DNA from 2 places in the Cyanobium sp. NIES-981 genome. Region 1 is predicted to be linked to the other one. Evidence: predicted binding sites of a transcription regulator. Region 1 holds the regulator's gene; the other holds the start of a gene.
What was found. The regulator NtcA, encoded in region 1, controls nitrogen genes in cyanobacteria. The targets are predictions, from matches to a motif close to GTANCNNNNGNTAC.
Positions count from the first base shown of each region.

Region 2: the regulator NtcA is predicted to act here: its motif matches at 3,395-3,408, upstream of urtA (urea ABC transporter substrate-binding protein).

Region 1 is NZ_LT578417.1:1,745,219-1,750,259, forward strand. Features, by position in the region: gene CBM981_RS09040 (thioredoxin domain-containing protein) at 1-319, shown strand, start outside; gene thyX (FAD-dependent thymidylate synthase) at 340-1,065, shown strand; gene dcd (dCTP deaminase) at 1,091-1,684, opposite strand; gene CBM981_RS09055 (cob(I)yrinic acid a,c-diamide adenosyltransferase) at 1,696-2,367, opposite strand; gene ntcA (global nitrogen regulator NtcA) at 2,599-3,339, shown strand; gene CBM981_RS09065 (DUF3084 domain-containing protein) at 3,406-4,617, shown strand; gene CBM981_RS09070 (resolvase) at 4,614-5,041, shown strand, end outside.
Region 2 is NZ_LT578417.1:2,282,849-2,287,889, reverse strand. Features, by position in the region: gene urtC (urea ABC transporter permease subunit UrtC) at 1-629, opposite strand, end outside; gene urtB (urea ABC transporter permease subunit UrtB) at 633-1,790, opposite strand; gene urtA (urea ABC transporter substrate-binding protein) at 2,003-3,283, opposite strand; gene ureG (urease accessory protein UreG) at 3,545-4,153, opposite strand; gene CBM981_RS11525 (urease accessory protein UreF) at 4,162-4,803, opposite strand; gene ureE (urease accessory protein UreE) at 4,793-5,041, opposite strand, start outside.

The DNA.
Region 1 (5,041 bases):
GGAGAACGTGGAATCCGGCTACCGCGGCCGCCTGGATGTGGTGCTGCTCAACGTGGACAACCCGCGCTGGCAGCCCGAGCTGGAGCGGTTCGCGGTGAACGGCATCCCCCAGCTCGAGCTGTTCGACCGCCGCGGTGACTCCGTCGGCCGCTCGATCGGCGCCCGCAGCCAGCCCGAGCTGCTCGCCCTGGCGGAGGCCCTGGTGAGCGATCAGCCCCTGCCGCCACTGCCCGGGGTGGGTGCGGTGAGTCCCCTGGCCGGAATCGAGTCCGGGGTCGAGGCGGCTGGCACCATGGCAGGACCACGCAGCCACGGCTGAGATCCTCACCACCCCTCGCCATGGATTCCCGCTTCCGCGTGGCGCTGATCGCCGCCACGCCCAACCCCCAGCAGTGCGTCTACGCCGGGATGCACCAGGACTACAGCGAAGACTTCGTGGCATTGGACCGGGCCGGTTGGCCCGACGAGCGCCAGGCCGGTGAGATCTGCGTCAAACGGCTGCTGGCCGGGGAACGGGGCCATTACGGCCCGCTCGAGCACGCCCAGATCGTGCTCAACGTGGGCTGGTTTCCCCACTCGGTGATGCAGCAGGCACGCACCCACCGGGTGGGTGTGAGTTTCGATGTGCAGTCGATGCGCTACACAGGCGAGCGCATCTGCCGGGCCGCCAACGGCGAGCTGGACCTGGAGGAGGTGTTCTATCTGCGGCCGGTCGGCAGCTATGCCGACCGCCAGGGCAAGAAGTACGTCTACGCGGAAGAGCAGCGCTCGCTTGACCTCGACCTCTGCCGCCGGGCCGCCGAGCGCTATCGCGACCTGCTGGCCGCCGGTTTCGCCGAGGAGCACGCCCGCGGCCTGCTGCCGTTCGACTACCGCCAGCACTTCGTGGTGAGTTTCACCCTGCGGGCCCTGCTGCATTTCCTGGACCTGCGGGCCAAGCTCGACGCCCAGCAGGAGATCCGGGAGCTCTGCGATCTGATCTGGCCCCACCTGCAGAGCTGGACGCCGGAGATCGCCGCCTGGTACGAGAAGAGCCGGCTGCACCGGGCCCGTCTGGCCCCCTGATCGCGCCGGGGGAAGCGTGTCTGGGCTACACCCGCGCCAGGGTCACGCGCTCCGGCTGATGCTGGTATTTGCCCGCACGATCGTGGTAAGTGGTGTCACAGGGATCGCCCTCGAAGAAGAGCAACTGACAGATGCCCTCGTTGGCGTAGATCCTGCAGTCGGCCCCGGAGGAATTGCTGAACTCCAGGGTGAGATGCCCCTCCCAGCTGGCCTCGGCCGGGGTGGTGTTCACGATGATGCCGAGGCGCGCGTAGGTGCTCTTGCCCAGGCAGATCACCGTGATGTTGGCGGGCACGCGCATGCGCTCCAGCGCCACTCCGAGGCCGTAGGAATGGGCCGGGAGGATGAAATAGGAGCCGTCCTCGTCGTCATGCAGGGGAGCGGGCTCCAGGTTGGCCGGATTGAACCGCTTGGGGTTCATCACCGTGCCGGGCACGTGCCGGAAGATCAGAAACTCCTGGGGCGAGAGACGCAGGTCGTAGCCATAGGAGGAACAGCCGTAGCTGAGCACAGGGCGGGCCGCCTGCTCAGGCTCCAGATGGCGCACCAGGCTGGCCTGAAACGGCTCCAGCATTCCGCTGGCCGCCTGCTGCTTGATCCAACGGTCGTTCTTGAGCATGGGGAGTGGAGCTAGAAGCCGCGGCGGAGCTGGGTCACCTGATCGGCCAGCGCCATCAGCTCAGGACCCATGCAAGGCCCGGTCAGGATGACATCCAGGTGCGGGGGGCGCTGCTCGAGGGTGGTGAGCACCTCCTCCATGGGCACATAGCCGAGCTCCACGGCCAGGCCGAGCTCATCGAGCACCATCAGATCCACGGCACCCTGGAGCAGCTGCTGACGGCTGTAGGCCCACACCGCCTGCACAGCCTCCAGCACGGAGGGATCATGATCCCGGGCCGGCTCGGCCAGGCAGGCGACCACGGCGGGGCGGAGCCACTGGAGCCGGCCGCACAGCCAGGGGCTGGCGGCCAGGCCCTGATCCACGCCGCCCTTGAGCAGCTGGCTCACCAGCACGCGGCTGCCCAGCCCCGCGCTGCGCAGGGCCTGGCTGAGCACGGAATTGGCGCTGCCCCGGAAGGGGGCGGTGTGCACCTGGAGCATGCCTTCGGGCTGCGCGGCCAGACGCACGGGCAGGGCGGCGGGCGGCAGGGGCCGGTGGGAGGGCAGGGGCGTGGTGTCGGTGGCGGCGGAAGCGAGCACCTCGAGCCGCGGGGAACGGCGGGAGGGGAGGGCCGCCACCCTGGCAGGCCCGGCCGGTTCGGCGCTGCCGGAGCCCGGGCTGGTCGTGAGACTGGCGGCCATGGCCCTGCAGCGACGCAGGACTGAATGTAGCGGCATCCCGCCGTAGCGCAGCGCACAGACACCACCCCTGGTGGGAACAGGTGTATCACCGGCACAGGCCGCTGCCCGGTCGCGGTTGGCCACGACAACAGCGGCGGTGCCGCCAGGTCCGCCGACCAACAAAGCGTGACGATTGCTACACGAAGGCCCCGGCCTGATCTTTAGGGTCCGGCCATCTGCCTTCCCCACCCCATGGTTGGCGCCTCGCGCGGCTTCAGCAGGACCGCCAACACCCCCAGCAGTGGGGCCCCCGGGGTGGTGAGCGGCATCGGATCGGCGGGCCAGAACACCCAGACGCTGCTGGAGGTGATCCGAAGCCTGGCCGGCAGCAGCATCGAGACGATCGAGCGCAGCAAGACCATCTTTTTTCCGGGCGATCCCGCCGAGCGGGTCTACCTGCTGCGTCGCGGCGCCGTGAGGCTCTCCCGCGTGTACGAGTCGGGGGAGGAGATCACGGTGGCCCTGCTGCGGGAGAACAGCCTCTTCGGTGTGCTCTCCCTGCTCACCGGCCAGCGCTCGGATCGCTTCTACCACGCCATCGCCTTTACCCGGGTGGAGCTCCTCAGCGCGCCGGCGAGCTCGGTGCGCAAGGCGATCGAGCAGGACGCCAGCGTGGGACTGCTGTTGCTCCAGGGCCTCTCCTCCAGGATCCTGCAGACCGAGACCATGATCGAAACCCTCACCCACCGGGACATGAGTTCCCGGCTGGTGAGCTTTCTGCTGGTGCTCTGCCGTGACTTCGGGGTTCCCGGCACCGAAGGCATCACCATCGATCTGCGGCTCTCCCACCAGGCCATCGCCGAGGCGATCGGCTCGACCCGGGTGACGATCACCCGGCTGCTGGGGGACCTGCGCAACGAGGGGCTTGTGCAGATCGATCGCAAGAAGATCACGGTGTTCGACCCGATCGCCCTGGCCAAGCGGTTCAGCTGAGCCAGTGACCGGGCCGGGCCGGCCATCGCCGCCAAGGCGGGATACTGACCCCGTTGGGGAGAGCCTGTGTCGGGCTGGCTGCTGATCCTGGCGCTGCTGGTGCTGGGTGGCGTTCTCGCCACCCTGGGGGATCGCCTGGGCAGCCGTGTCGGCAAGGCGCGCCTGAGCCTGTTCAACCTGCGGCCGCGGCGCACAGCGGTGCTGATCACCGTGCTCACCGGCAGCCTGATCAGTGCGGTGTCGCTCGGGCTGATGCTGCTGGTGAGTGAGCGGCTGCGCACCGGCCTGTTCGAACTCGAGCGGCTCGAGGAGCGCTTGAGCACCACCAGGACGCAGCTGGAGGCGAGCCGCCAGAGACTCACCTCCAGCCAGGCGGAGGTGGCCCGTGCGCAGCAGGGCCAGCGCCGGGTGCAGAAGGAGCTCGCCCAGGCCGAGCGCCAGGCCACCGCCCTGCGCCGCGAACTGGCTCCCCTCCAGGCCCAGCGCGCCCGGCTCGAGCAGGAACGCGACCGGCTGGCCCGGGTGGTGAGCGGCCGTGACGCCGAGATCAAGCGCACCGAAGCCGAGCTGAAGAGCGTGCGCGAGAAGATCGCCGCCGGAGCGAAGGAACTGGAGGAACTCGAGACCAACCTGATCGCCCTGCGCCGCGGCGATGTGGTGATCTCCACCGGGCAGCCCCTGGCCAGCGCCAAGGTGAAGCTGGAGCGTCCCGACCAGGCGAAGGAGGTGATCACCACGCTGCTCCAGCAGGCCAACATCAATGCATTCAGGCGGGTGCTGCCCGGCCAGCCGGTGGATCGTCAGATCCTGCTGGTGCCCAGCAACGACATCGCCCGGCTGGAAAGCCTGCTGGCCCGCCCGGGCAGCTGGGTGGTGAGCATCCTCTCGGCGGCCAACGTGCTGCGCGGTGAGCGGCAGGTGCTGGCCTTCCCGGACCTCCGCCCCAACCGCCAGGTTGTGGAGAAGGGCGAGGTGATGGCCCGCACCACGATCGAGGCCGACCTGCGCAGCCCGGAGCAGCTGGTGCGGCGGCTCAACCTGCTGCTGGCGGCGGCCTACGCCCAGGCCCAGCGGCAGGGCACCCTCGTGGATGGCCTGCAATTCGATGCCGCGAGTTTCAACCAGCTGGCCCGGACCCTGGCGGAACGGCCCGCCGCCACGGTGGTGCAGCTCGAGGCGGTGGCCCTGCGCGATGCCGACACCCCGGACCCGATCACCGTGGAGCTGCGGATCCTTGGCGGTTGGCAGAACCCTCCCGCGCGGCCGCCACGACCATGACCGGCCATCGCGGCAGTCCGGCGGGGGACCCAGAGCAGCCGCCGCTGTTGGCGGGCCTGGATCCAGGCCGCAGCAAGTGCGGCCTGGTGCTGGTTGACCGCGAGGCTGGCCAGGTGCTGCAGGCCGCGATCCTGCCTCCCCCCCAGGCGCTGGCCCTGCTGGCCGCGTGGCACGAGCAGCGGGGGTTGCGCCAGGTGGTGCTGGGTGACGGCACCGGCAGCCGGCCCTGGCCGCAGTGGCTGCGCCGGCTGACCCTGGAGCCCCTGAGCGTGGAGGAGCGCGGCACTACCCTGGCGGCGCGCACCCGCTACTGGGAGCTGCGCCGCAGGCCCAGCTGGCGCCAGCTGCTGCCCCGCGGGCTGCGCCTCCCTCCACGCGACATCGACGATGTGGTGGCCCAGCTGCTGGTGGAGCGCTGGCTCGG
Region 2 (5,041 bases), 540 kb from region 1:
AAGCGGCCGCGGGTGAGCCAGCGGCACAGCACCCAGGAGGCCACCACCAGCAGCAGGGTGAGCCAGAACAGCCAGCGCTGCATGCCGTCACTGCCCACCAGCTGGCCGAAGATGCGCGCCGTGTCGGTCTTGAGGCCGTTGGTGCCATTGATCAGCTTCTGCTGGCCGTTGAAGAAGTTGAAGAACACCAGCAGGGAGGCCTGGGTGAGGATCGAGAAGTAGACCCCCTTGATGCGGTTGCGGAACACCAGATAGCCCAGCACCCCCGCCACGAGGGCCGGCAACACCCAGATGCAGAGGAAGGTGAACAGGGGTGAGCCGAACGGCTTCCAGAAGGCCGGCAGTTCCTGAACGCCATAGAGGCCGAAGAACTCGGGCAGCTGGCCGGGCTGCAGGCTCTTGAGCTGGAGGTACATGCCGATGGCATAGCCCCCGAGGGCGAAGAAGATGCCCTGACCCAGGCTGAGCAGGCCGGTGAAGCCCCAGATCAGGTCGATGCCCAGGGCCACGATGCCGAGGGAGAGAAAGCGGCCGAGGAGGTTGAGCCGAAAGGGCGGCAGCACGGCCGGAAGGATGAGGCCGGCCGCGATGATCAGCAGCCAGGGCAACCATTGACGCAGGCGTGGCATGGATCAGGCCTCCACCATGCGTCCCTTCTGCGGGAACAGGCCAGCGGGCCTGAACTGCAGGAACACCACGATCACGGCGAACACGAGCACTTTCGCCATCGAGGTGGTGGCGAAGAAGGTGACCAGGGCGTTGAGCCCCTCCGGCATGGCGGGCCACACCAGCAGCAGCGAGCCCGAACCGATCACATAGCTGAGCACGCCGATGCCCAGAGCGGCCACAACAGTGCCCAGCAGCTTGCCCACCCCGCCGAGCACCACCACCATGAAACAGTCCACGATGTAGTTGCCGCCGAGATTCGGCCCCACCGAGCCCAGCAGGGTCACAGCCACGCCCGCTACGCCCGCCAGACCGGAGCCCACCAGGAAGGTGAGCGCATCCACCGTTTCGGTGGGGATGCCCAGGCAGTCGCTCATCGGCCGGTTCTGGGTCACGGCACGGATGCGGATCCCCCAGACGCTCTTCTGGAGAAACCAGGTGACCGCCACCAGCGAGACGATCGTGAGGGCGATGATGAACAAGCGGGCCACCGGCATGGTGAGCGCCCCGACCTGCAGGGAGCCGCGCAGCCACACGGGTGCCGTCACGTCGATGTTGCGGGCACTGAACCAGGGCTGATCGAGCACCCTCACGCCGCCGAGAACGCTGGCGAGAACCACACCGGCAAGCGCCGCCACGATCCAGCTGCCCACACCCAGCAGGGGGGTCCAGCGCTGCTGCCACCAGGTGCGGGGGGTGAACTTCGGCACCAGCAGACCCACCACCACCGCCACCACCAGGCCGATGGCGAAGGCGCTGCTCACCGAGCGCACGAACTGCTGCAGGATCAGGCTCACCCCCCAGGTGGCGAGCAGGGTCTCCAGCGGTCGGCCGTAGAGACGGCGGATCACCGTCTTCTCCAGCAGCAATCCGGCCAGACCGCTCACCAGGAAGGCGGCGGGGATCGCCAGGATGATGTAGAGCGGGAAGAGGGCTTCCAGCGGGCCGTTCTTGAAGAGGTTCTGCACCACGAAGGTGGTGTAGGCCCCGAGCATCATCAGCTCGCCGTGGGCCATGTTGATCACACCCATCAGGCCGAACACCACGGCCAGGCCGAGGGCGGCCAGCACGAGCACCGATCCGATGGCGAGGCCGTTGAAGAGGGTTTCGTTGAAGAGATCCATAGGCCCTCGCAGGGGCGCCCAGGGGAACAGAGAACAGCGCAGAGGCCCCGGTTGCCCTGATGCGGCCATCCTTCAGGGAGAGCCGAATTCAGGAACAGGATGTCAGCGACACAGGAAGCGACCCATGAAAGGAAGGGGGAGGTGGCTCCCCCTTCCGGCGCCGAGGCAACCCCTCCCCCTGGGCGGGGGGTGGGTCATCGACGCCTGGCGGCTCACATCTTGAACTTGCCGGGATCGGGCACGTCCGTGCGGGTCCAGTCGCAGGTGAAGCCCTTGGTTTCGGGCACAAACTGGTTCCAGGCGATGGGCTTGATCACGCCCTTGTCCTCGACGATCTTGAACATGCCGTCCTTCTGCACCTCACCGATCAGCACGCGCTTCTCGACGTGGTGATTGGGCTGCACGGTGACGGTGCCCTGGGGAGCGTCGAAGCTGACACCGATCAGGGCTTCACGCACCTTGTTGTCGTCGACGCTGTTGGCCTTCTCGGCAGCAGCGGCCCACAGGTACACCATCATGTAGGCAGATTCCGCCGGGTCATTGGTGACGCGGTTATCGCCGTACTTCTTCTTGAAGTTCTCGGTGAACTCCTTGGAAGCGGGAGTGTCGAGCGACTGGAAGAAGTTCCAGGCCGCGAAGGTGCCCTCGAGATACTCAGGACCGATGGCCGCCACTTCCTCCTCGGCGATCGAGAAGCTCATGATCGAGTAGCCGTTGGCTGGCGTGATCCCAGCGGCCTTCATCTGCTTGAAGAAGGCCACGTTGCTGTCGCCGTTCAGGGTGTTGACAATCACGCCGCCGTTGGGGAGGGCCTGCTTGATCTTGGCAATGATCGGGGCGACTTCCGTGTTGCCCAGAGGCAGGTAGTCCTCACCCACCACGGTGCCGCCCATGGCCTTGAGCTGCTCCTTCATGATGGTGTTGGCCGTACGTGGATACACGTAGTCGGAGCCCACCAGGAAGAAGTCCTTGCCCTTGTTCTTGAGCAGCCAGTCAACAGCGGGCTCAGCCTGCTGGTTGGGGGCAGCACCGCTGTAGAAGATGTTCTTGGAGCACTCCTGGCCTTCGTACTGAATCGGATAGAAGAGGAAGTGATCCTTGGCCTCGAAGACAGGCAGCATGGCCTTGCGGCTGGCGGAGGTCCAACCGCCGAACACCACGGCCACCTGATCCTGATCGATCAGTTTCTTGGCCTTCTCGGCGAAGGTGGGCCAATCCGAGGCTCCGTCTTCCTCGACAGGAACGATCTTGAGCTTCTTGCCATCGATCGTGATGCCGCCCTTGGCATTGATCTCATCGATCGCCATCAACTCGGCTTCGGCCACCGTGTTCTCGGAGATGGCCATGGTGCCCGAGCGGGAATGAAGGATCCCGACCTTCACTTCACCGTCGAAATCCCCGGAGGCCTGTTCGCCTCCTCCGCAGGCCACAAGGGTGAGGGAGGTGGCCAGGGCCGTGGCACCGCTGAACAGGCGCAGCGACGTCTTGCCCATGGCTTTGCCCATGAAGGAAGGGGTCATAGAAGCTCCTACGGAAGAACCGCCGAATGGTCCGCTGCGATTCAGCGGCATAGCGGACCGTATCCAGCGGGCAACCGATGGAATGTAGCCAAGGCCACACTTTGCCGGGCTGGTCAGTGGCACCTGACCCATCCCCTTGCATGGGGAGACCCCTGGCAGCAGCCCCAGCGCAACGTTCTGAAGCGGGTGCCCCGAACCCGCCAAGCCATGCCCGCTGATCTTCAACGAATTGTGTTAGTTCGTGACGACTGGCAGTTGACGCAGCAGAAACGCCTCCACCGCCTCCAACCCCTCGCCACTGCGCAGATTGGTGAAGCACCAGGGCCGCCCCGGCCGCATCCGCTCGGTATCGCGCTCCATCACCTCCAGGCTGGCCCCCACCATCGCGGCCAGGTCGATCTTGTTGATCACCAGCAGATCGGAGCGGGTGATGCCGGGGCCGCCCTTGCGGGGGATCTTGTCACCGGCGGCCACATCGATCACATAGATGCAGAGATCCACCAGTTCAGGGCTGAAACTGGCGGCCAGGTTGTCGCCGCCGCTCTCCACCAGCACCAGATCGAGATCGGGGAAGGCCTCCTCCAGCTCCCGCACGGCGGCCCGGTTGATCGAGCAGTCTTCCCGGATGGCGGTGTGGGGACACCCTCCCGTTTCCACGCCCCGGATGCGCTCCGGCTCCAGCGCCCCGGCCCGGGTGAGGAACTGGGCATCCTCCTGGGTGTAGATGTCGTTGGTGACCACGGCCAGCTGCAGCTGCTGGCGCAGGCGGCGGCAGAGGGCCTCCACCAGGGCCGTCTTGCCGGAGCCCACCGGGCCGGCGACACCCACACGCAGCTTGCTCATGGCCCCGTTCAGCTCCTGAACAACCGGGAGTAGAGCTCAGCATGGCGCAGCTGGGCGATGCCGGCGCCCACCCCCCCGTTCCAGAGCTGGCGCGGATCGGCCGCCGCCAGCTCCACCGCCCGCTCCTGTATCAGCGGCGCCAGGGCCAGCTGCAGCCGCTGGGCCTCGGTGGAGCCCAGGGGCACCAGGCGCACCGCCGCACTCAGCTGGTTGGCCACCCAGCCATAGAGGTAGGCCTCCACCACATCGGCTGCAGGGAGATCCAGGGCCCGGCCTGCCAGGGCGAAGGCCGCCGGCCAGGCCAGGTCGAGCCTGGGCATGGAAAATCCCAGGTCGGCCAGCAGCCGCAGCAGCGAGCCGCCCATCTGGCGCTGCTGGGCCCGAACCTCGTGGGCCTCCCGCAGGGCCAGCAGCCAGCGGTCCCGGTCCTGCAGCTCCTGCGGCGAAGCCTCCATCAACGCGGGCAGCCAGGCCGCCTCGATGGCCAGCACGCCCCGGTGGAGCTCGTCCTGCAGCCAGCGGGCCACGGCAGGGCCATCCTCCAGGCGGCCGGCCTGCACCAGGGCCTCCAGTCCCTCGGCATAGCTGAACGCGCCCACCGGCAGCGCCGGGCTGACCAGCTGGAACAGGCGGAGCCGCTCAATGCCCATGGGTGTGGGTGTGGGTGTGGGTGTGGTCGATGGCCGGGGCATAGGCCCCCGCCTCCGGCAGGAAGGGGGCGACCACCTCGGTCACGGTCAGGCCCCGGTGTTCGAGCAGATGGGCCAGCACCGGATCCGCCAGCAACCGCAGTTCCCCGGTCTTGATCTCCATCGCCACATGGCGGTTGCCGAGGTGGTAGGCCGCCTGCAACAGGCCGAGTTCGGAAGCCGCGGTGACCCGCAGCAG